Regions from separate parts of the Mesorhizobium sp. M1399 genome, predicted to be linked through region 3. Evidence: predicted binding sites of a transcription regulator. Region 3 holds the regulator's gene; each other region holds the start of a gene.

Region 1 (4,915 bases), on a different contig from region 3:
TCAGCTTCGGATCGAAGGTCCCGGCCCGGTCGCGCGGGATCGACAGCGTCATCTTCGACGTGCCCGTCAGCACCGACTTCCGCGAATGGCCGTTGCGGCGATTGACGCTGCCGTCGGTGCGTTCGTCCTCAAGGTGCTCGTCGAGTTCAGCGTTCAGAATCCGTTCCGAAAGCGCCTTCTTCAGGTCGTCGAGCAATCCGTCCTTGGCAAACACCTCATTCGGATCGCGGCCGGCAAGCAGTTGGTCCAGAAGTTCCTTCTCAATAGCCATGCGATGATTCTCTCCTTTCCATCATCATGGCCTCGCGCACAGAATTCCCGACAGTCCCCGTGGCCCAAAGAGAAACGAACCGGGTCCAGCCATAATCGCCTTACCGCCGATCTCGAACTCGATCTCGCCTTCCATCACCAGGAATGACTCGTCCTCGCGATGGTGCACATGCAGCGGCGCCTCACCTTCGCTCTCGAGCACTTCGATCAGCGTGAACTGGCCCGCGGTCTGGACCGCTGTCGCCTTGATCACCGCTAGCGAGCCAAGCCACCAGCGCGCCTCTCCTTCCAAGGCGTGACTGCAAAAGGCGTGGGGAGTGCTCCTGCCAGCTTCGCCGCCAGCCACGGCCGCCACAGAATGGTAGCCGACCTTGATCGAGGCGGAATTCACCATCGAGCAATAGTTTTTGATGCCGGGCAGGGAGGACCAGACCTCGCCAGCCGCCTTGGCGCTGTCCATGTCCGCCCATTCGAATATCTCCGTCCAGCCGCCTGCGGATTTGAGCAGGCGACGGTTGAGGAAACCCCTGAGCTTTCGCACCTCGTCATTCACTTCATCCCTAGTCTGCAGGAACATCTGCTCGGTGAATCCGGGCTTCAATGCAAATTCAGTGATTTCAACGACATTCGTGTCCATGACTTCCTCCCTTTGCCATCTGACCTTTGTTTCGCCTCCCGCATTCTGTTCGCTCAAGACGTGCTCGTCCGGCCTCTGCCTTTGAGCCAGCAGAGCGCCATTGTCGTTGCCGTTTCGACGGCGAGGTCCACCGTCATACCGCGTATCCGCATGGCGTTGAACGTCGGAAAGTCGAATAGAAAGCTGATTGCCTGCACGACATCATCGCCCGGACCGTCGTGCGCCAGTGCCTCACGCACGAATCCGGCCACCATGTGTCGCAGGTATTCCTCCCATTCCCGCATGGCCGGAAGCTCGCGCTCGCGCAGGTCGCTTTCGAGATGCCGTCCGCCACGTTGGTAGAAGGCGAACAGCTCGTTGGCGACCCGGCGTAGCCGTTCTTCAGGATCGGTCGCGTCGCCGATTATCTCCCTCACTGCTTCGGGCGACGGAGGACGCAGGCGCTCCATCAGCAATTCGCCGCACGCCGGCACCAGGTCATCCAGAGTAGGAAAATGCTTGTAGACGGTGCCAACGGCGACATCGGCTTCCGTAGCGATATCCTTCCAAGTCGTGCCAAAGATGCCGTTCTGGGTGTGCAGCTTGATTGTCGCGTCGAGAATGCGCTGCCTCGTCTTGGCGAAGGCGGCAGTCCGGGAAGCCATGCTGTAGCGGCGAGGGGACATAGACGTCCACCCAAATAATTGAATGAACAATTCAATCATTTAATTTATCTGGAGTCAATCCAGATTCGCAGGAGCCACTCGCTATTCCCCACTCGGTATTTCATTATTCCCTCCATGAACCCGATCGAGCTTCTCGACTATGCCGGCGTCGCCGTCTTCGCGGCGACCGGTGCGCTGGCCGCCTCGCGCAAACAGCTCGACATTATCGGTTACCTGTTTCTGGCTAGCGTTGCCGGCATCGGGGGCGGAACGTTTCGCGACGTCATCCTCAACGTGCCCGTGTTCTGGGTGGGAAACCGCGACTATGTGCTAATCTGTGCGGCGGTGGCGGTCGTCGTCTTCTTCAGCGCACATCGTTTCGAGTCGCGCTACAAATTGCTGCTCTGGCTCGACGCCATAGGTCTTGCCGCATTTTCGGTGATTGGCGCGGCCAAGGGGCTGACGATCACCGGGTCACCTGCAGTTTCGATCGTCACCGGCATGCTCACCGCAACCCTTGGCGGCATTCTGCGCGATCTGTTGACAGGCGAGCCTTCGGTGCTCCTGAGACCGGAAATCTACGTTACCGCAGCGCTTGCCGGCGCCGGCCTCTACACACTTGGCGATTTCGCCGGACTGCCGCCGCTTGCGTCGGGCCTGGCAGGTTTCATGGCGGCTTTCTGCGTACGCGGCGGCGCGCTGAAATTCGGCTGGGCCTTTCCGTCCTACAAAAGCAAGCCTGGCCGGCGTCCGGAAGATATTCCCTGATTTAAGGTGTCAGGCTGCAAACCGCTGCGCTTCCCCGCCATAATAATTGACGTAGCGGGCACCGATCTCCTTGACCGGCATCACCACGAACACGTCGACCGTCGAGAATTCACGGTCGATGACGCAACCGTCGCCGATGCGCGCGCCGACGCGCAGATAGCCCTTGACCAGCGGCGGCATCGCGGCGATCGCCGCCTTGGTGTTAACGGCTTCGATCGGCATCAGATCCATCGAACAATAGCGCCCGGCGACGGCACGCACGTCCCACGATGAATTCGTCCGGCAGTGGTGGGCAAGATAGGTCAGCGCCTCTGCATGTGCCGCCGGCACGGTGCCGTGGAACGACGCGCAGCCGGTCATCACGCCAATGCCGTAATGATTGATATAGGCCCAGATGCCTTGCCACAGCGCCTCGATGGTGCGCTTGGAGCGGTATTCCGGCAGAACGCAGGAGCGGCCGAGCTCGAGGAAGCGCTGGCCGGGATGTCGCGCGATCAGCTTGGTCAACTCGAATTCGCCTTCGGAATAGAAGCCGCCCGCCGCCGCGGCAATCTCCTGCCGCAGCAGGCGGTAGGTGCCGACGATGCGGCGATGCTCGGGACCGGAAAGCGAAGTATCGAAGACCAGCAGATGGTCGCAGAGGGGATCGAAGCGGTCGGCATCGCGGCGGTCCTGCATCTGGAACAGGTCCTTCCTGGCACCAAGCTCGTCGTAGAACACCCGGTAGCGCACTTCCTGCGCGGCGGCGATCTCGGCCTCGTTGCGGGCGAGCCGCACTTCGAGATTGCCGATGCGGCCGAGCGATGCGCCTTTTATGACGGCATCGGCGTTCCGGCCGACGAGCAAAGGCCCGCTGGCGTTCGGCCGAGCATCACATTCCGGCATGACTGTATGCACGAGTGATTCTCCTTCGAGCCATCCCTCTTGGCACGGGGATACGGTGTAGGTGCAACAGGATTGTGACAGTACCGTGATACGGCTCTGCGGGCAATACTTCGTCGGCTGGGTAATCTATCGACCGTCTATGTTGTGCCTCAAGCGGCCACTTGCCCTTCAACCGCATGAACCAGGGCATCAGGGTCGAGCGGCTTGGTGACGAAGCCGCTCGCACCGTGGGCGAGCACGGCGTGGCGGGTCTTTTCCTGGCTGTCGGCCGACAGCACCATGATCGGCACCGGCGGAACCGCGGTCTCCTCCTCATGGCGGCGGATGGCGGCGATGGCGTCCAGCCCGTCCATGACAGGCATATGCAGGTCCATCAGCACCACGTCGTAGCGGTGCTTATGGCCGGTGCTGATGACCGCCTCGACCGCGGCCTTGCCGTTGCCGACCACTTTCACCCGATGCCCGGCCTTCAGGAGGGTGGCGCGGGCCAGCATGGCGTTGATGTCGTTGTCCTCGGCGATCAGCACCGACAGGCCCTGCTGGCGGCCGCCAATGGCGTGCCCAGCCTGCGCGCCGCGCTTTTGCGGTTGCGGCTCGGCGATGACCGGTGCGTGGCTGGTCAAAAGCACGCGCAGCAATGTCTCGCCGCGCACCGGCCTCGCCAGGAAGGTGGCGTAACCGTTGGCACGGAACTCGCCAAGCATGCCGCGGTCGGTCGGCGCGATCAGCGTCACCGCCTCGCAATCGACAAATCCGCTCTGGCGCAGGCGCCTGAGCAGCCTGCCGTCGCTTTGCTCCATGGCAGCATCGACCAGAAGCACGTTGCAGCCCTCGGCGAAAGGGGCGGCCTGGGCGGCGGCGGCGGCCAGATCGACCGTTCCGCCATTGGCGCGAATGGTGCGGGCGATGGCTTCGGCCTCGACCAGGTTCTTCGACACGATTACCGCATGCCGGCCCAACAGCGCGTTCTGGCGGATCTGCAGCGCCTCGACGGCGGAAATAGCGGGAATCTCGAAGACGAATTCGGATCCCTGGCCAAGCCGGCTCGACACCGAGATAGTGCCGCCCATCGCCGTCACCAGGCGCTTGGAAATCGCGAGACCGAGGCCGGCACCACCATGCGTACGGGTCGAGGTGCCGTCAGCCTGTTCGAAGTCCTCGAAGATGCGCTCCATGTCCTCCTCGCGCAGACCGGGGCCGGTGTCGGTGATGGTGAAGCGGATGCGGTTGGTGGTTTCGGTGCGGACGCGGCCGATGCTTGCCAGGACGCCGCCGCTGTCGGTGAACTTGACGGCATTGCCGATAAGGTTGAGCAGCACCTGCCTGACCCTGCCGGGGTCGGCGGTGATCAGCTGCGGCACGTCGGGTTCGACATGGCAGCCGAGGCCGATATCCTTGGCAAAAGCCCGCGCCGCCAAAAGCTCGATGACATTGTCGGCGATCTCGCGCACCGACATCGGTTGCGGTTCGGGATCGAAGCGGCCGGCCTCGATCTTGGAATAGTCGAGCAGGTCCTCGATCAGCGCCAGCAGCGCGCTGGCCGAGGTCGAGATGGCGCCGACATAGGTCCGCTGCTCGGGCGAAAGGCTGGTGTCGGCGAGAAGCCGGGCCATGCCCATGATGCCGTTCATCGGCGTGCGTATCTCGTGGCTGACGGTGGCGAGGAAGCGCGATTTGGCCTGGCTCGCATATTCGGCCCGTTCGCGGGCGG
Region 2 (4,915 bases), on a different contig from region 3:
GATGCGACCTTGTTGATGTGAGTGGCGATGTCGATCGCTGCACTGTCGCTGCTGAGGAAGAGGCTGAGCACCGCGCGATCGAATACGAACAGCAGCGCGACAAGCACGCCGGTAAGCACAAGGTTGAAGCCGACGCCGGACGCGGCGATGCGGCCGATCCGGTCCCAGCGCCCGGCGCCGACATTTTGCGCCGCCATGGACGAGACCGCGGCGCCGATGGCGAGCGCCGGCATCTGGATATAGGTCCAGAGCTGGGCGGCTATGCCGTAGGCAGCCGCGACCTGCGAGCCGTAGGCATTGACCATGCCCATCACAGTCAGCGCCGCGGACGAGACGACGATCATCTGCAGGCCCATCGGCACGCCCTTGAAGACGACAATGCGCAGCAGCGCCGGGTCCGGCCGCAGCAGAGCAAGATTGGCGCCGGCCAGCCGCAGCGGGTGCTTGCGCGCATAAAGCACGATCAGGATGGCAAGCACGCTTACCGTCTGGCCGATCAGCGTCGAGGTGGCCGAGCCGGCGATGCCGAGTTCGGGGAACGGGCCGATGCCGAGAATAAGCAACGGGTTCAAAATGACGTCGAGCACGACGGCCAGCGCCATGAATAGGAAAGGCGTGCGCGAATCGCCGGCGCCGCGCAGCACCGTCATGACGAAGGACAGCAGGTTCATCATCGGTACGGCGAGAAAAATGATACGCAGATAGGAGCGCGCCAGCGGCAACGCATCGGCCGGCGTGCCGAGCGCATTGAGGATTGTATCGACCCAGATCCAGCCGCAGACCGCGAACACCACCGAGACAAGGAAGAAGAAGGTGGCGCTGGTGCCGACGATGCGGCGGGCTTCGGGCAGATCGCGGGCGCCGACCGATTGCGCGACCAGGATGGTCGCCGCCATGCCGATGCCGAAGACGGTGCCGAGGATGAGAAACAGCACGAGGTTGGCATTGGACGTGGCGGTCAGCGCCGCTTCGCCGAGGAAACGACCGACCCAGACGGCATTGATTGAGCCGTTGAGCGACTGCAGAACATTGGAGCCGAGCACCGGCAGGGCGAACAGCAGCAATGTACGCGGGATAGGTCCACTGGTGAGGTCGCTGGTCCGCCGGCGTGCGGGCATCTTGTCGTCCATGGCAGGCAACTCGGCGAAGGCTTATCTTGAGTCCGGTCCGCAATGATTGCCGATTTAACGAGACAGGTCGACGCAGCGTTGCGAATTCCGCCTGGCGTGCCTTGATCCAATCATGTTCTCAAAGCTTCCGGAATCGTATATTGATCCTGCACGCGTGGGGCCGCATCTTTCCTGGATCTCATGGGCAAGCCGGGGGTTCATGTCCGATATTCCGCTGTTTTTTGAGCGCCTGAACCGGCGTGCGTTTCTTGGTGCATCCGCTTTGGGCGCGGCCTCCGTGGCTCTTTCGGCGTGCACCACGACGGACGTAGCGGCGCCGCCAGTGACCGCGGCGCCAAGCGATCCGGCTTTCGGCGATGCCGCAAGTATGTATGCGGCGCGCGTCGACGAGGGCTATCAACTGCCGGCAATCCCGGTAGCCAAGGTCGATCCGAAATTCGTGCGCCAAATCGTGTCCGATCCGACCGGAGAAAAACCCGGCACGATCGTCGTCGATACCTCCGAGCACTTCCTCTATCTGGTGCGCGACGGCGGCAAGGCAATTCGCTATGGCGTCAGCCTCGGCAAGGCCGGTTTCGGATGGACCGGCAGCGCTGTGGTTCAGGCGAGGAAGAAGTGGCCGGTCTGGACGCCGCCGCCAGAGATGATCCAGCGCCGGCCGGAACTGGCGAAATACAAGGACGGCATGCCGCCCGGCCCGCACAGCCCGCTGGGCGCACGCGCGCTATATCTCTTCCGCGACGGCAAGGACACGATGTACCGGCTGCACGGCACGCCGGAGTGGGATTCCATCGGGAAGAACGCTTCCTCCGGCTGTGTGCGCTTCATGAATCAGGACATTATCGACCTCTACAGCCGCGTCGACGGCGTCGCGCCGGTCTTCGTGCGCCCGAACCTGTCGGCCGCCGGGAAGATCGCCGCCGTGTCGGACAGGACGGCCGAGCCGATCGATGCGGGCGTGCCAAAGGACGCGGAGATGTTGAGGTAAGTGCCTTCGACGGATCGTCAGTCTTAGGTTTTGCAAACCCACTAGAACACAATCCTTGTGCCGGCGAGCCGCAACTGAAGGGCCCGACCGTTCGATCGTGCCAGGCAGGCGGACGCGTTAGGCGCGGCCCCCTGCCTGGGGGTGTCGCTACTTCCCGGCGAGGCCTGGAAGCGTGACCTGATAGACCAGGAACATCGTGTCGACATCGGCGCCATCTTCGGCCTTGTAGGCCGCGCCGACCTGGAAGCCGTCCTGGGTGAGAAAGTCATTGTCGTTGGCGACGAACAGGAAATAGTCGTCGGGCCGTGTTGGATCGAGGACGCTCACCACCGACATCGCCTCCCACTTCTCCGAAAGGTTGTTGCGGTCATTGGGCGCGCCATTGTGCAGCCCGAAGCGGCCGAGCTCGGTCTTGTCGTTGATGTCGATGAACGGCGTCAGCTTGGCCGGCGTCACCGAGGGATCGAGCTCACCTTTGGGCGCAACCGGCTTGTCCTTGTCGAACTCGGTGCCGGCGATGTCGGTTGCCACCGACACATCGACGACGCTGATCTCGCGATAGAGCGAGGTGTCGCCCTTCACCCCCTGGCCGTTGCCGCTGTCGCGCGCCAGCATCAGGAAGGTCTTGTCCGACAGAGCCACGATTTCGCTCTGCGCGGCAATCTTGGTCTTGCCCTTGGCATCGGTGAACACCGGCAGCGGCACAACATATTCATGCGCAAGCTTGAGTTGGGCCGGATCCGAGGCATCGTAGACCAGCGCGCGCGTGTTCTGGCGCGTCGAAGCGGAATCGCCGCCATCCTGCCTGGGGGCCGATTGCAGCACCGCGATCAGGAACTTGCCGTCGGGCGTCAGTGCCATGCCTTCGAGGCCCTGGTTGTTCTGGCGGCCGGTTTCGGGATCCTTCGGATCTGGGTCTGCCGCGCCAGGTCCCGGATTGTTGGACGCGAAGTTCGGCGTTCCATGACGCATCGGGACAAGCGCCGCCGGTGGCTGCGTTGCCGACATCAGACGCCCATCGGCGGAGAAGTGGTAGATGTTCGGACCATATTCGTCCGAGATGAACATGGTGCCGTCGGGCAGCCGCACGATCGCCTCGTTATCGAGCGCGAGCTTGCCGTTGGCTTCGGGCAGGATCGGCATGTCGTCGGTCGCTGCGCGCACGCCGTTGAGCGGATCTAGGCCGGTTGCATCGATGCCCTTGTCGTCGGTCAAAAGCATGGTGTCGGCTAGCGTTGCCTTGAGGCCCGACTGTTCCTGGCCGGCGGCTGGCACTGCACCCGGCGCGATCGGGGCGAACTCGAGGGCGATCGTGTTGAGGCGCGGACGGTAATCGGTGGTGCCGACGACATTGTAGCCGCGGTCCGGCAGCAGCCATAGCGAGCCCTTGTAGCCATCGGCGCCATGCGTCCAGCCGGCAGCGTCAATCGCCATGCCCGAGCCGGAGCCAAATGTCTCGCCGAACCTGTCTTTCTGGCTGGCCGGGATGCGGCCGACGCCGACCAGGCCCTTGTTGACGAAGTTGGCGCCGCCGACGGTCGCGGCGTTTTCCGCCAAGGCCGGACTCAAGGCGGTGAACATCGCGAGCGCGACAGCGAGGGGCGCGGTTCGGTGCAGGTTTTTCATGGATATCCTCTTTGAGACAAAGCTGCCGGGATCTGAAAAGCGCCGCGTCGCATCGAGAATGCCGCGAAAGCCTTCGGAGAAGCGATCTAGGACGCGAACATGATACTTGCGTGACAGTGCTGCGCTTGCCTGGCCTCGTGTGGTCGCAACTGGCCTGTGCATGGCGAATCGTTGCTATCGAAAGAGCAATTAATAACTTTACAAATAACCATTCTTGTGTGAAGTTATGACAATGAAAGATCACCGATGACAGTCTGTCGTTTCGCCACCCGCCTCAATTCCTTTGCCTCGCGGCCACAGGCCGAGTGGCCTGATCTTGTTGGTAAACCGTCCATGCTGCAAATGGCGGCGCGTGCGGCGAAGGTTGCGGAATTGACCGATCTCGACCTCAACTTCCCCGATCATGTCGATGAAAAACCTGCGGAAATGGCGCGCAAACTCGGCGATCTCGGGCTTTCCATCAATGGCTTCGCCATGCGCTACTACTCTAATCCGGCCTTCAAGCTCGGCGCCTTCACCAATCCGGATCCTTCCGTTCGCCGCGAGGCCATCGACCTGACCAAGGCCGGCATCGACGCCGCGCGCGAGGCCGGCGCCAGCCTGATGACATTGTGGCTCGGGCAGGATGGCTTCGACTACGCCTTCCAGGCTGACTACGCAACACTTTGGCAACACGAAATCGATGGCATTCGTGAAGTAGCGGCGCATGATCCGGGCTGCCAGATTAGCCTTGAATACAAACCCAACGAGCCGCGCTCCTATAGCCTGATGCCCGATGCGGCGACGACATTGCTGGCGATCCGCGAGATCGGCCTGCCCAATCTCGGCGTGACGCTCGATTTCGCTCACGTGCTCTATGCCGACGAGCAGCCGGCTTTCGCTGCCGCCCTCATAGCACGGCACAGCAAGCTGCTCGGCGTGCACCTCAACGACGGCTACGCCAAGCGCGACGACGGCCTGATGGTCGGTGCCGTGCACACGCTGCAGACGATCGAGCTGCTCAGGCAGATCCGCCGCGACGGCTATGCCGGGGCCATCTACTTCGACACGTTCCCCGACATGACCGGGCTCGATCCCGTCCACGAATGCGAAGTCAACATCGCCACCGTCAAGCGCATGCTGCGCGTCGTCGAGCGGCTGGAAAAGGACAACCGCCTGTCAGCCGCCGTCG
Region 3 (4,915 bases):
ACCTGGAGATAGGCGATGATGAAACCCTGAAACGCTCCGATAGCCAGGCCGAGCACCAGGCCGGCGGCCAGTGCGATGACCCACAGCCAGGGGCTGCCAAGCTGAAATCCCATGATGCGGACGAGGAATTCGGCCTGCGCCACGCCCATCACCATGCCGATCACGCCTTCCACGGAGCCGACGGAAAGATCGATGTTACGCATCACGATGACCAGCACCATGCCGGTCGCCATGATCGCCACCGACGAGGTCTGCACCGAAAGGTTCCAGAGATTGCGCGGCGTCAGGAAGAGCCCGCCCGACAGTATGTGGATCCCGACCCAGATGACCAGCAGCGCGCCGACCATGCCGAGCATGCGCGTGTCGAGTTCGGTTGCCTTGAGAAATCGGGCAACGACGCCGGCCTCCGATTCCCGCGCCCGGTCTGCCGTCGAGCTGTCGACCGGCGTGTTGGAAGTCGTGTCGGTCATGATGTTTCTCCCGCCGGGTTGCCGTCTGCCGCGGATGCCGGAAGCAGCCTAGAAGTTATCCGCCGGAAGCGGAAAAACAATTCTTTCTTGAAAAAACGCCGCGGCAAGCGGCCGCGGCGTTCGGACTTCTCGGAAACTCGGATCAGTTGCAGACCGGAACAGCGCCCGCCGCCACGCCCGCGCAGACCTCTTCTTTCTTGATCCAGCCGGCGTCGATGACGACGTTGAGGTTGTCCTTGGTGATGGCGACCGGGGTCAGGAACAGGGACTTTACGGTGTTGCCGCCGGGCGTGGTGAAATCCTTCACGCCGGCAATGTCGGTCATCTGCTTGCCGTCGGCCAATTGCGAGGCGATCTCGGCGGCGTTCTTGCCGAGCTCGCGCGCGTCCTTCCACACCGAGACCGTCTGTGTGCCGAGCGCGATGCGGTTCAGCGCGGCGTGGTCGCCGTCCTGGCCCGAGACCGGAACCGATCCAGCCAACCCTTGCGCCGTCAGTGCGGCGACGACGCCGCCGGCAGTGCCGTCGTTAGCGGCGACCACCGCATCGACCTTGTTGTCGTTCGCGGTCAGGAACTGTTCCATGTTCTTCTGGGCGTTGGCCGGCAGCCAGCCGTCGGTATAGGCCTCGCCGACATTCTTGATCTTGCCGCTGTCGATGGCGTCCTTCAGCACTTCCATCGAACCGGCAAAAAGGAAATCGGCATTCGGATCGGCGCCCGAGCCCTTGATGAAGACATAGTTGCCTTCCGGCTTCACCTTGAACACGTCGCGGGCCTGCATGCGGCCGACTTCCTTGTTGTCGAAGGTCAGGTAAAAGACGTCCTTGTTCTCGATCAGCCGGTCGTAGCCGACAACCGGAATACCTTCGTCCAGCGCCTTTTGCACGGCCGGCCCTATCGCCGAGGCGTCCTGCGCCAGGATGATCAGTGCGTTGGCGCCCTGCGAGATCAGGCTCTCGACGTCGGTGAGCTGCTTGCCCGGATTGGACTGTGCGTCGGCGGAGATATACTTGTCGCCGGCAGCCTCGATGGCCGCCTTCATTGCGGCTTCGTCGGTCTTCCAGCGCTCTTCCTGGAAGTTCGACCAGGAAACGCCGATGACCTTGTCTTTAGCCTGCGCCACCGACGCAAGCGCCAGCGTCATGGCGACACCCGCCAGAATGGCGGTCGTGAATTTCTTCATCATATCCTCCCTGCGCCGCGTACGGCGTGACCAATTGGCCCCAAAGGCCAGCTTAGAGGCGCTAATTTTTTCGAGCCTCGAAAAAATACTGGCCCGATCTCCCGCTGCTGTCAACATCGATTCTGATGGATTTTGATGTTGCTGCGACTTTTTTCGAGCTTCGGAATAAACGATGACAGCGCCACCTGCATCTGACACTATTTGCCTCATCCGACACTATTTGTCGGCATTACCGACGGCTTCCGGTTCATGAGCGGCCGCGGCAAACCGGGAGGAAAGCAAAACGATGTCGGTCGGAATCCGCCATGACGATTTGCGCCGGCGCAACCGGGCGATGGTGATCTCGGCCGTGCGCCGGGCCGGCCAGCCATCGCGTACGGAGATCGCCGCAACCACCGGCCTCAGCCATTCGACCATATCGGCGATCTCCTCCGACCTGATACGGGAAGGCATCCTCGCCGAGAGCAAGGCAAGCGAACCCGTTTCGTTGAAACGCGGTCGTCCGCAGGTCGGCCTCGCCCTCAATCCGGAAGCGGCGGCGGTGCTGACCGTGGTGTTGTCGCTGAATTTCCTGTCGGCCGCCATCATCGACTATGCGGGGCAGGTGGTCGCCGAGGAACAGCGCCGGCTGGACACGCTGACCATGCCGCGCGACGAACTGATCCGCGAATGCATGGCCATCGTCCGGCGCCGGCTGGACGATCCAGATCTTGACGTCCGCAGTGTCGCCCGCATCGCCCTGGCGATTCAGGGAATTACCGACTCCCCTGCACGCGCCATGCTGTGGTCGCCGATCACGCCCCAGACGGACATCGCCTTTGCCGACATGCTGGAAGATGAATTCGGCATCCCGGCCACGGTGGAGAACGACTGCAATATGATGGCGGTGGCTTTGCGCTGGCGCGATCCGGATCGCTATCGCGACGACTTCATCGCCATCCTGCTTTCGCACGGCATCGGCATGGGGCTGGTGTTGAAGGGCGAGCTGTTCACCGGCACGCATTCCTCGGGCGGCGAGTTTGGCCACATGATCCATCGTCCGGGCGGCGCGCTCTGCCGTTGCGGGCGGCGCGGCTGCATCGAGGCCTATGCCGGCAATTACGCCATCTGGCGCAACGCCACGCAGATGAGCGAAGACAGCCAACCGGTCGCCGACGTCAGCGACGCCGACATGCGCGCGCTGGCGGTTCGGGCGCGCGAGAAGGACGGGCCGGAACGCGAAGCCTACCGCAAGGCCGGCGAAGCGCTGGGTTTCGGTCTCGGCTCGCTGTTCGCGCTGATCGATCCGGCACCGGTCGCAATGGTCGGCGCCAGTGCCGCCGCCTTTGATCTGATCGAGCCGGCCTTGCGGAAGGCCATCGCCCAGACCGCCGGCGGCCAGCATTCGGGCTCGATCTCCTTCGATACCGAGCCGAACGAATTGCCGCTGATCCGCGAAGGCTGTGCAATGCGGGCGTTAAGCTTCGTCGACCAGCAGATTTTCGCGCCGGGCGCGCAAATGAGGCCCGGCGTCAGAAAGAACGTAGCCTGACTGGGCGGGTCAATCTTCCCTGATCGCGTAGCCGGCACCGCGGATGGTGCGGATGACATCAGGCATGCGGCCGTTGTTGACGGCTTTGCGCAGCCGCCCGACATGCACGTCGACGGTGCGTTCGTCGATATAGATCGTCTCGCCCCAGACATTATCGAGTAACTGGCTGCGCGAGAAGACGCGGCCCGGATGCCGCATCATGAATTCGAGCAACCGGAATTCGGTCGGCCCGAGCCGGATCTCGGTCTTCTTGCGATACACCCTGTGCGATTCGCGATCGAGCACGATGTCGCCGACCTTCAGCACGCTGGACAGCACTTCCGGCTTGGCGCGGCGCAGCAGCGCCTTGACCCTGGCCATGAATTCCGGTGTCGAAAACGGTTTGACCAGATAGTCGTCGGCGCCGGTCGAAAGACCGCGTACCCGGTCGCTCTCCTCGCCGCGCGCGGTCAGCATGATGATCGGCAGCCGTTCGGTTTCGGGGCGCACCCGCAACCGGCGGCAGAGCTCGATGCCGGAAACCGCTGGTATCATCCAGTCGAGCACCAGAAGATCGGGCACATTCTCCTGCAAACGGATCTCGGCTTCGTCGCCGCGTGTCACCACCTCGACCTGGTAGCCTTCGGATTCGAGATTGTAGCGGAGCAGCACACCCAACGGCTCCTCGTCCTCCACCACCATTATGCGTGGTGCGATCATCGGCTGGGCACCCCCATCATGTCGCCGGTGCGGACATTGTCGTTTCGTCTTGCTTCGGACGATTGACCGGCAATTGCTCGCCGGTCAGCACATAATACGCATTTTCGGCGATGTTGGTGACATGGTCGCCGATCCGCTCCAGATTCTTGGCGCAGAACAGCAGATGCGTGCAAGCGGTGATGTTGCGCGGGTCTTCCATCATGTAGGTCAACAGTTCGCGGAACACCGACGTATATTTGACGTCGATGCGCTCGTCGGCGGCGCGTAGCTTGGCCAACGCGGCCGCATCGCCTGCAGCATACTCCTCGATGACGCCCTGCACCTGGATGAGCACCAGCTGCGCCATCGCATCGATGGAATGCGATAGGTCGCGCGGTGTGACGCTAAGGCCGACCGCACTCACACGCTTGGCGATATTCTTGGCAAGGTCGCCGATGCGTTCGAGATCGCCGGCCATGCGGATCGCCCCGACGACATGGCGCAGATCGTGGGCCATCGGCTGGCGCTTGGCGATCAGGGTGATGGCGCGGTCGTCCAGTTCGCGTTGACGCGCATCCATGATGGCATCGTCGGAAACGACGCGTTGCGCCAGCACGTTGTCAGAATTCAACAGGGCCTTGGTCGCCCCGCCGACCATCGAACCGGCGAGGTCGGCCATGTCGCGGATCAGCTTGCTGATCTGCTCGAGATCCTCGTCGAAAGAAGCGACTGTGTGTTCGCCCATGGTCCTGTCCTCATATGCGTGATCGGAACGGCTCAGCCGAAGCGGCCGGTGATGTAATCCTGCGTGCGCTTCTCGCGGGGCGACGTGAAGATCTTCTCGGTCCGGTCGAACTCTACCAGTTCACCCAGATACATGAAGGCGGTCTGGCGCGATACGCGCGCCGCCTGCTGCATGTTGTGGGTGACGATGACGATCGTGTAGTCGGCTTGCAATTCGTCGATCAGTTCCTCGATCTTGGCGGTCGACAGCGGGTCGAGTGCCGAAGCCGGCTCGTCGAGCAGAATGACTTCCGGCTTCACCGCCACGGT
Region 4 (4,915 bases), on a different contig from region 3:
TGGATGACGGCCGGCTCGCCGACGTGACATAATCGATGTTTTCGGTCGAAGCGACAGCACGCGCGATCGGCGCGGAAATGAACCCCTGGATCAGGTCGGCGCTGGCGCCGGGATGGGCCGTGGTGATCGTGATGGCCGTTTCTTCAACCTCTGGATACTGCCGGATCGAAAGGTTGAAGATGCCCTGAAAACCCAGAAGCAGGATCATGCAGGCAAGCACGGTCGAAAGGACCGGGCGGCGGATGAAGAGGTCGGAAAAGCTCATTGCTGGGCTGCCTGCTGGTTCCCCGGCTTGCTCGGATCGATTGTGTTGTCGACGGCAACGGACATGCCGTTGGAGAGCCGGTTCTGGCCGGCGGTAACGACTTCGTCGCCGGGCTGGATGCCTTCCAGGATCTCGACCAGGCCGGCGTTGTGGCGGCCTGGCTTGACGAACACCTGGGCGAGCACGAGCTGCGGCTTCTGTTCTTCCGCTGCCGGTTTGGCTTCCGCTGCCGGTTTGGCTGGGGTAGCGCCCGGCTTTTCTTCGGGTTTTGCCGCGGGTGCTTCGGCAGCGGGCTTGGCAGCATCCGCGGCTGGTTTTTCTTCCGGCTTTGCCTCGGGAGCCGCGCCGTTGACTTCTGCGGATTTGGCCGGGCGCACCACGAAGACGAAGTCACCGTACAGGCTGGAGGTCAGCGCAGTCTGCGGCAGCGCCAGCACGTTGTTCTCCTCCGGCAGTTCGACACGCACCTGGACGAACTGGCCGGGCGTCAGCTTGCCTTCAGGATTGGCGACCTCCGCCCTCACCGTCACCAGCCGGCTCGTCGGGTCGATCTTCGGATCGATACCGCGGATGATGCCGGCGAACGGCATGTCGCCGCCGCCAATGCCCAGCCGCACCGTCTGTCCGATCTTCAGCAGCGGAAGCTGCTGCTCCGGCACGGTGAAATCGACACGCATCGTGTCCATGTCCTGCAAGGTCACCACGGCGGTGCCGGGTGTGAGATACTGGCCAATGTCGATTTTCGGAATACCGACGGTGCCCTTGAAAGGGGCCGTCAACTGCTTTTGGTCGAGCACCGCTTGCAGCTTGTTTACCTGCGCGGAGGAGACCGATGCTGCCGCCTGCGCCGTGTCCAGCGTAGCGTCGGTGCCGACCCCGCGCTTCTGCAGCTCAAGAGCGCGCATCAGCGTCGTCTGGTCGGATGTGGCTTGCGCCTTCGACGCCACGAGGTCGGCCCGCTCGACGGCATCGTCGAGCTGCAGCAGCACGGCGTTGGCGGCGACCTTCTGATTGGCATGAAACTGGATGTCCTTGACGATACCCGCGGTTTCGACGGTCAGGTCGACGCCGCGCACGGCACTGACAGTACCGATCGCCTCGACGCCGGGCGTCCAGGACATCGGTTTGACGATGACCGTCGACACGGTCGCGGCCGGCGGCTTCATGGTGGCGAAAAACTGTTTGATCGCATTGTCGCGGAACAGGTTGAAGCCGACGATGCCGCCGCACACCAGCACGAGCAGAATGAAGGCGATGATGAAGCGCTTGATCACGAACAGTCCCCTCGGCCATGGCCCAGCATAACGGTCGGATGACCGGAACACATACCTGTGACTGGTCCCAATTTCAAATGACGGCAATCTTACTGTACCGTCTGGACGGTCTTGTCAATTCCGCTTAAGCTAATGAATGGGGAACGATTGATGAAGGCCCGCAGAACAAATTCGCGCGAGAAGATCCTCGCCGCCGCCGCCGACGTGGCGCGCGAGACGGGTCCCGGCAGCCTGTCGCTGGATGCGGTCGCCAGCCGTGCCGGCGTGTCGAAGGGTGGTCTTCTCTACAATTTCCCGACCAAGGCGAAATTGATGCAGGCGCTGGTGGAGGATTATCTCAGCGCGTTCCAACAGGCGCTTGAGGCCGCCCGCACCAACGGCGTCAGCGGTGAGAGCCCGCTTGCGGCCTATATCAGGCTTTCGGCCGAGCATGCCGAGGAGTCGAAACCGTCGGCGACCTGGATATTTTCGGCGATTGCCGAGGATCCCGATTTCCTGACGCCGATAAAATCGTTCAGGCGGCAAGTGTTCGAGCGGCTGAAGGAGGAGACGCCGAATCTCAAGGCGCTGCTGGTCTGCTATCTCGCTATCGAAGGGCTTCGCAGCATGAACCTGTTCGGTTCGGACATTCTCTCCGCCGACGAGCGCCGGTTGCTGATATCGACCCTGCTGGAGATCGCGGAATAGATCAGGAACCACCGTCCAGCACTATCTGCTCCAATCTCAAAGTGCTCTGCCGTCACACAGGCTTCATTGTGCCGACATAGCGTCCTCCCATTCTTTGCTGCAACGCAAGAGGAGTGGGGTATGGTCGATATTGTTTCCAGCGAAGCAGGAATTCCAAGGCCGGAGCATCCGCTCGACCGGCCAAACAGCACCGGCAAATGGTTTCTGCCGGCCTTTGCCGTCATCATCCTGGGCGGCCTTGCCTATGTCGGCTACGCGCTCAGCCAGGACCTGACCAGCACCGTCGCGGTGCCGTGGATTCTGCTTGGCCTGGCGCTGCTGATCGCGCTCGGCTTCGAATTCGTCAACGGTTTTCACGACACCGCCAATGCGGTGGCAACGGTGATCTACACCCATTCCATGCCGGCCGAGCTTGCAGTGATGTGGTCCGGCTTTTTCAACTTCCTCGGCGTGCTCACCGCCAGCGGGGCGGTCGCCTTCGGCATCATTTCGCTGTTACCGGTCGAACTGATCCTTCAGGTCGGATCGAGCTCCGGGCTGGCCATGGTCTTTGCGCTGCTGGTCGCAGCGATCATGTGGAACCTCGGAACCTGGTATCTCGGCCTGCCTGCCTCGAGCTCGCACACGCTGATCGGTTCGATCATCGGCGTCGGCCTCGCCAACCAGTTCACGGCGCCGGCCGGTTCCATCACCAGCGGCATCGACTGGTCGCAGGCAAGCAATGTCGGCCTGTCGCTTCTGATCTCGCCGCTGGTCGGGTTTTGCCTGGCTGGGCTGCTGCTTCTGGTGATGAAGCTGCTGGTCAGGAACCGCGAGCTTTACGAGGCGCCGAAGTCGAGCGCCCCGCCGCCGCTGTGGATCCGGGCGCTGCTTATCTTCACCTGCACCGGCGTCAGCTTTGCCCACGGCTCCAATGACGGGCAAAAGGGCATGGGCCTCATCATGCTCATCCTGATCGGCGTGGTGCCGACCGCCTTCGCGCTGAACCGCACGCCGGATATCAATTATCTCGAAGCCTACAAATCGGCGGCGACGCAGGTCGAAACGGTACTCGGCAAATACGTCAAGCCCGGCGTCGCCGTGACCGACGCGGCGACCGTGGTCGGTGACGCCGTTCGCACCAAGACCTGGAAGGACGAGACCACGCCTGCGCTGCAGAGCTTCATCCACGACACTAGCGCAATGTTGTCGCCCTATCCGTCCGTGGAAAAGCTGCCGACAACGCTGGTCAGCAACGCCCGCAACAACATCTATCTTATCGGTGAAGCGCTGAAACTGATCGACAAGAAGAAGCTGCTGCCGATGGAGGCCGACGACCTGAAGGCGGTGACGACCTATCACAAGGCGGTCGACAACGCGACGAAGTTCATCCCGCTCTGGGTCAAGGTCGCCATCGCGCTGGCGCTCGGCCTCGGCACCATGGTCGGCTGGAAGCGCATCGTCGTCACCGTCGGCGAGAAGATCGGCAAAAGCCATCTGACCTACGGCCAGGGTGCGTCCGCAGAGCTTGTTGCAATGGCGACCATCGCATCGGCCGACTATCTCGGCCTGCCGGTCTCGACCACCCATGTGCTGTCGTCGGGCGTTGCCGGCACCATGGCGGCGAACGGCTCGGGCCTGCAATGGTCGACAGTGCGCAACATGCTGATGGCCTGGATACTGACCCTTCCGGTCTCCATCTGTCTTGCCTTCGTGCTGTTCGTCATCTTCCGCCAGATATTCTGAGCGGGGATAGGACTTGGCCAGAATGTCGCGGCGCCGGCTCCGGCGCCGCCCAGATCCTGAACGTGCATTGTCTCGGCGGCGGCCATGAATGACGCATCGCATCTGACATTGCTTGCCGCGGACGACCAGCATCATGCCCCCGGGCTGGTCTGGGCCTATCATGCCGCTCCCGGCAAAGCTCCCGAATCGCTGGCGCCCCGGGACACAGAGGCCGCGCTGGCCTCACTGGACGGCTGGGTCTGGCTGCATGTCGACCTTGTCGACCGGCGCGCCCATTCCTGGGTCAGCCATGCCTGCGCGCTGCCGGCGTCGGCTCATGCAATCCTCGAAGGACATGAGGACAGCCTGGTGCTGGCGCATGAGAATGGCGTCGTCCACGGCATTTCCGCCGACCTGCATGGCGAGATCGCCCATCAGTCGACGACCATCGGCAGATTGCATTTTGCGGTCTCGGAGCGGCTGCTGGTCACCGGCCGCCGCCATCCGCTCGCGGCGGTGGAGGAAGTGCACACCGCCCTTGCCGCGGGGCTGCGGCCCGCCACAGCATTCGAGCTGTTCGAAACGCTGGTCATGGCTTTTTGCAAGACCACCAGCCTGCGGCTCGCCGCGGCGACGAAGCGGCTCGATGCGGTCGAGGACCATCTCGTGACCGAGCGACTTGCCGACGAAAGACGACAGCTGAAGGATGTGCGCCGCCTTGCCGTATCCTTGCATCGGCCGATCTCGGCCCTGGCAGCACTTTTCCAGGATGAAGACCGTTCCGCCTGGAACCTTTCCGCCGGCGCACATGAAGTTCTGCGCCGGCTTGCTGCCCGCCTGGAACGGCTCGACCGGGAGGTCGTCATGATCAACGACCGGGCAAGGCTGCTGCAGGAGGAGCTTGCGGCCGAGCTTGCCGACGAATCGAACCGCAGCCTCAAGGCGCTGGCGGTGATGAGCCCGCTGCTTTTGCCGGGCACCCTGA

Evidence for each region. The regulator PhoB, encoded in region 3, activates phosphate uptake and scavenging genes when phosphate is short. The targets are predictions, from matches to a motif close to TGTCATNNANCTGTCAT.
Region 1: the regulator PhoB is predicted to act here: its motif matches at 3,268-3,284, upstream of olsB (l-ornithine N(alpha)-acyltransferase).
Region 2: the regulator PhoB is predicted to act here: its motif matches at 3,844-3,860, upstream of NKH05_RS19520 (esterase-like activity of phytase family protein).
Region 4: the regulator PhoB is predicted to act here: its motif matches at 2,277-2,293, upstream of NKH05_RS03500 (inorganic phosphate transporter).

The regions. Positions count from the first base shown of each region.
Region 1 covers NZ_JAMYKZ010000006.1:361,000-365,914, reverse strand. The annotation lists partial or broken gene NKH05_RS13285 (transposase) at 1-271, opposite strand, end outside; gene NKH05_RS13280 (cupin domain-containing protein) at 296-907, opposite strand; gene NKH05_RS13275 (TetR/AcrR family transcriptional regulator) at 961-1,611, opposite strand; gene NKH05_RS13270 (trimeric intracellular cation channel family protein) at 1,687-2,319, shown strand; gene olsB (l-ornithine N(alpha)-acyltransferase) at 2,329-3,204, opposite strand; gene NKH05_RS13260 (hybrid sensor histidine kinase/response regulator) at 3,354-4,915, opposite strand, start outside.
Region 2 covers NZ_JAMYKZ010000010.1:236,393-241,307, forward strand. The annotation lists gene NKH05_RS19510 (MATE family efflux transporter) at 1-1,130, opposite strand, end outside; gene NKH05_RS19515 (L,D-transpeptidase) at 1,330-2,118, shown strand; gene NKH05_RS19520 (esterase-like activity of phytase family protein) at 2,266-3,744, opposite strand; gene NKH05_RS19525 (TIM barrel protein) at 3,991-4,915, shown strand, end outside.
Region 3 covers NZ_JAMYKZ010000025.1:11,301-16,215, reverse strand. The annotation lists gene NKH05_RS29350 (sugar ABC transporter permease) at 1-470, opposite strand, end outside; gene xylF (D-xylose ABC transporter substrate-binding protein) at 613-1,653, opposite strand; gene NKH05_RS29340 (ROK family protein) at 1,940-3,184, shown strand; gene phoB (phosphate regulon transcriptional regulator PhoB) at 3,194-3,883, opposite strand; gene phoU (phosphate signaling complex protein PhoU) at 3,900-4,607, opposite strand; gene pstB (phosphate ABC transporter ATP-binding protein PstB) at 4,640-4,915, opposite strand, start outside.
Region 4 covers NZ_JAMYKZ010000002.1:206,278-211,192, reverse strand. The annotation lists gene NKH05_RS03515 (efflux RND transporter permease subunit) at 1-265, opposite strand, end outside; gene NKH05_RS03510 (efflux RND transporter periplasmic adaptor subunit) at 262-1,539, opposite strand; gene NKH05_RS03505 (TetR/AcrR family transcriptional regulator) at 1,690-2,226, shown strand; gene NKH05_RS03500 (inorganic phosphate transporter) at 2,347-3,951, shown strand; gene NKH05_RS03495 (transporter) at 4,036-4,915, shown strand, end outside.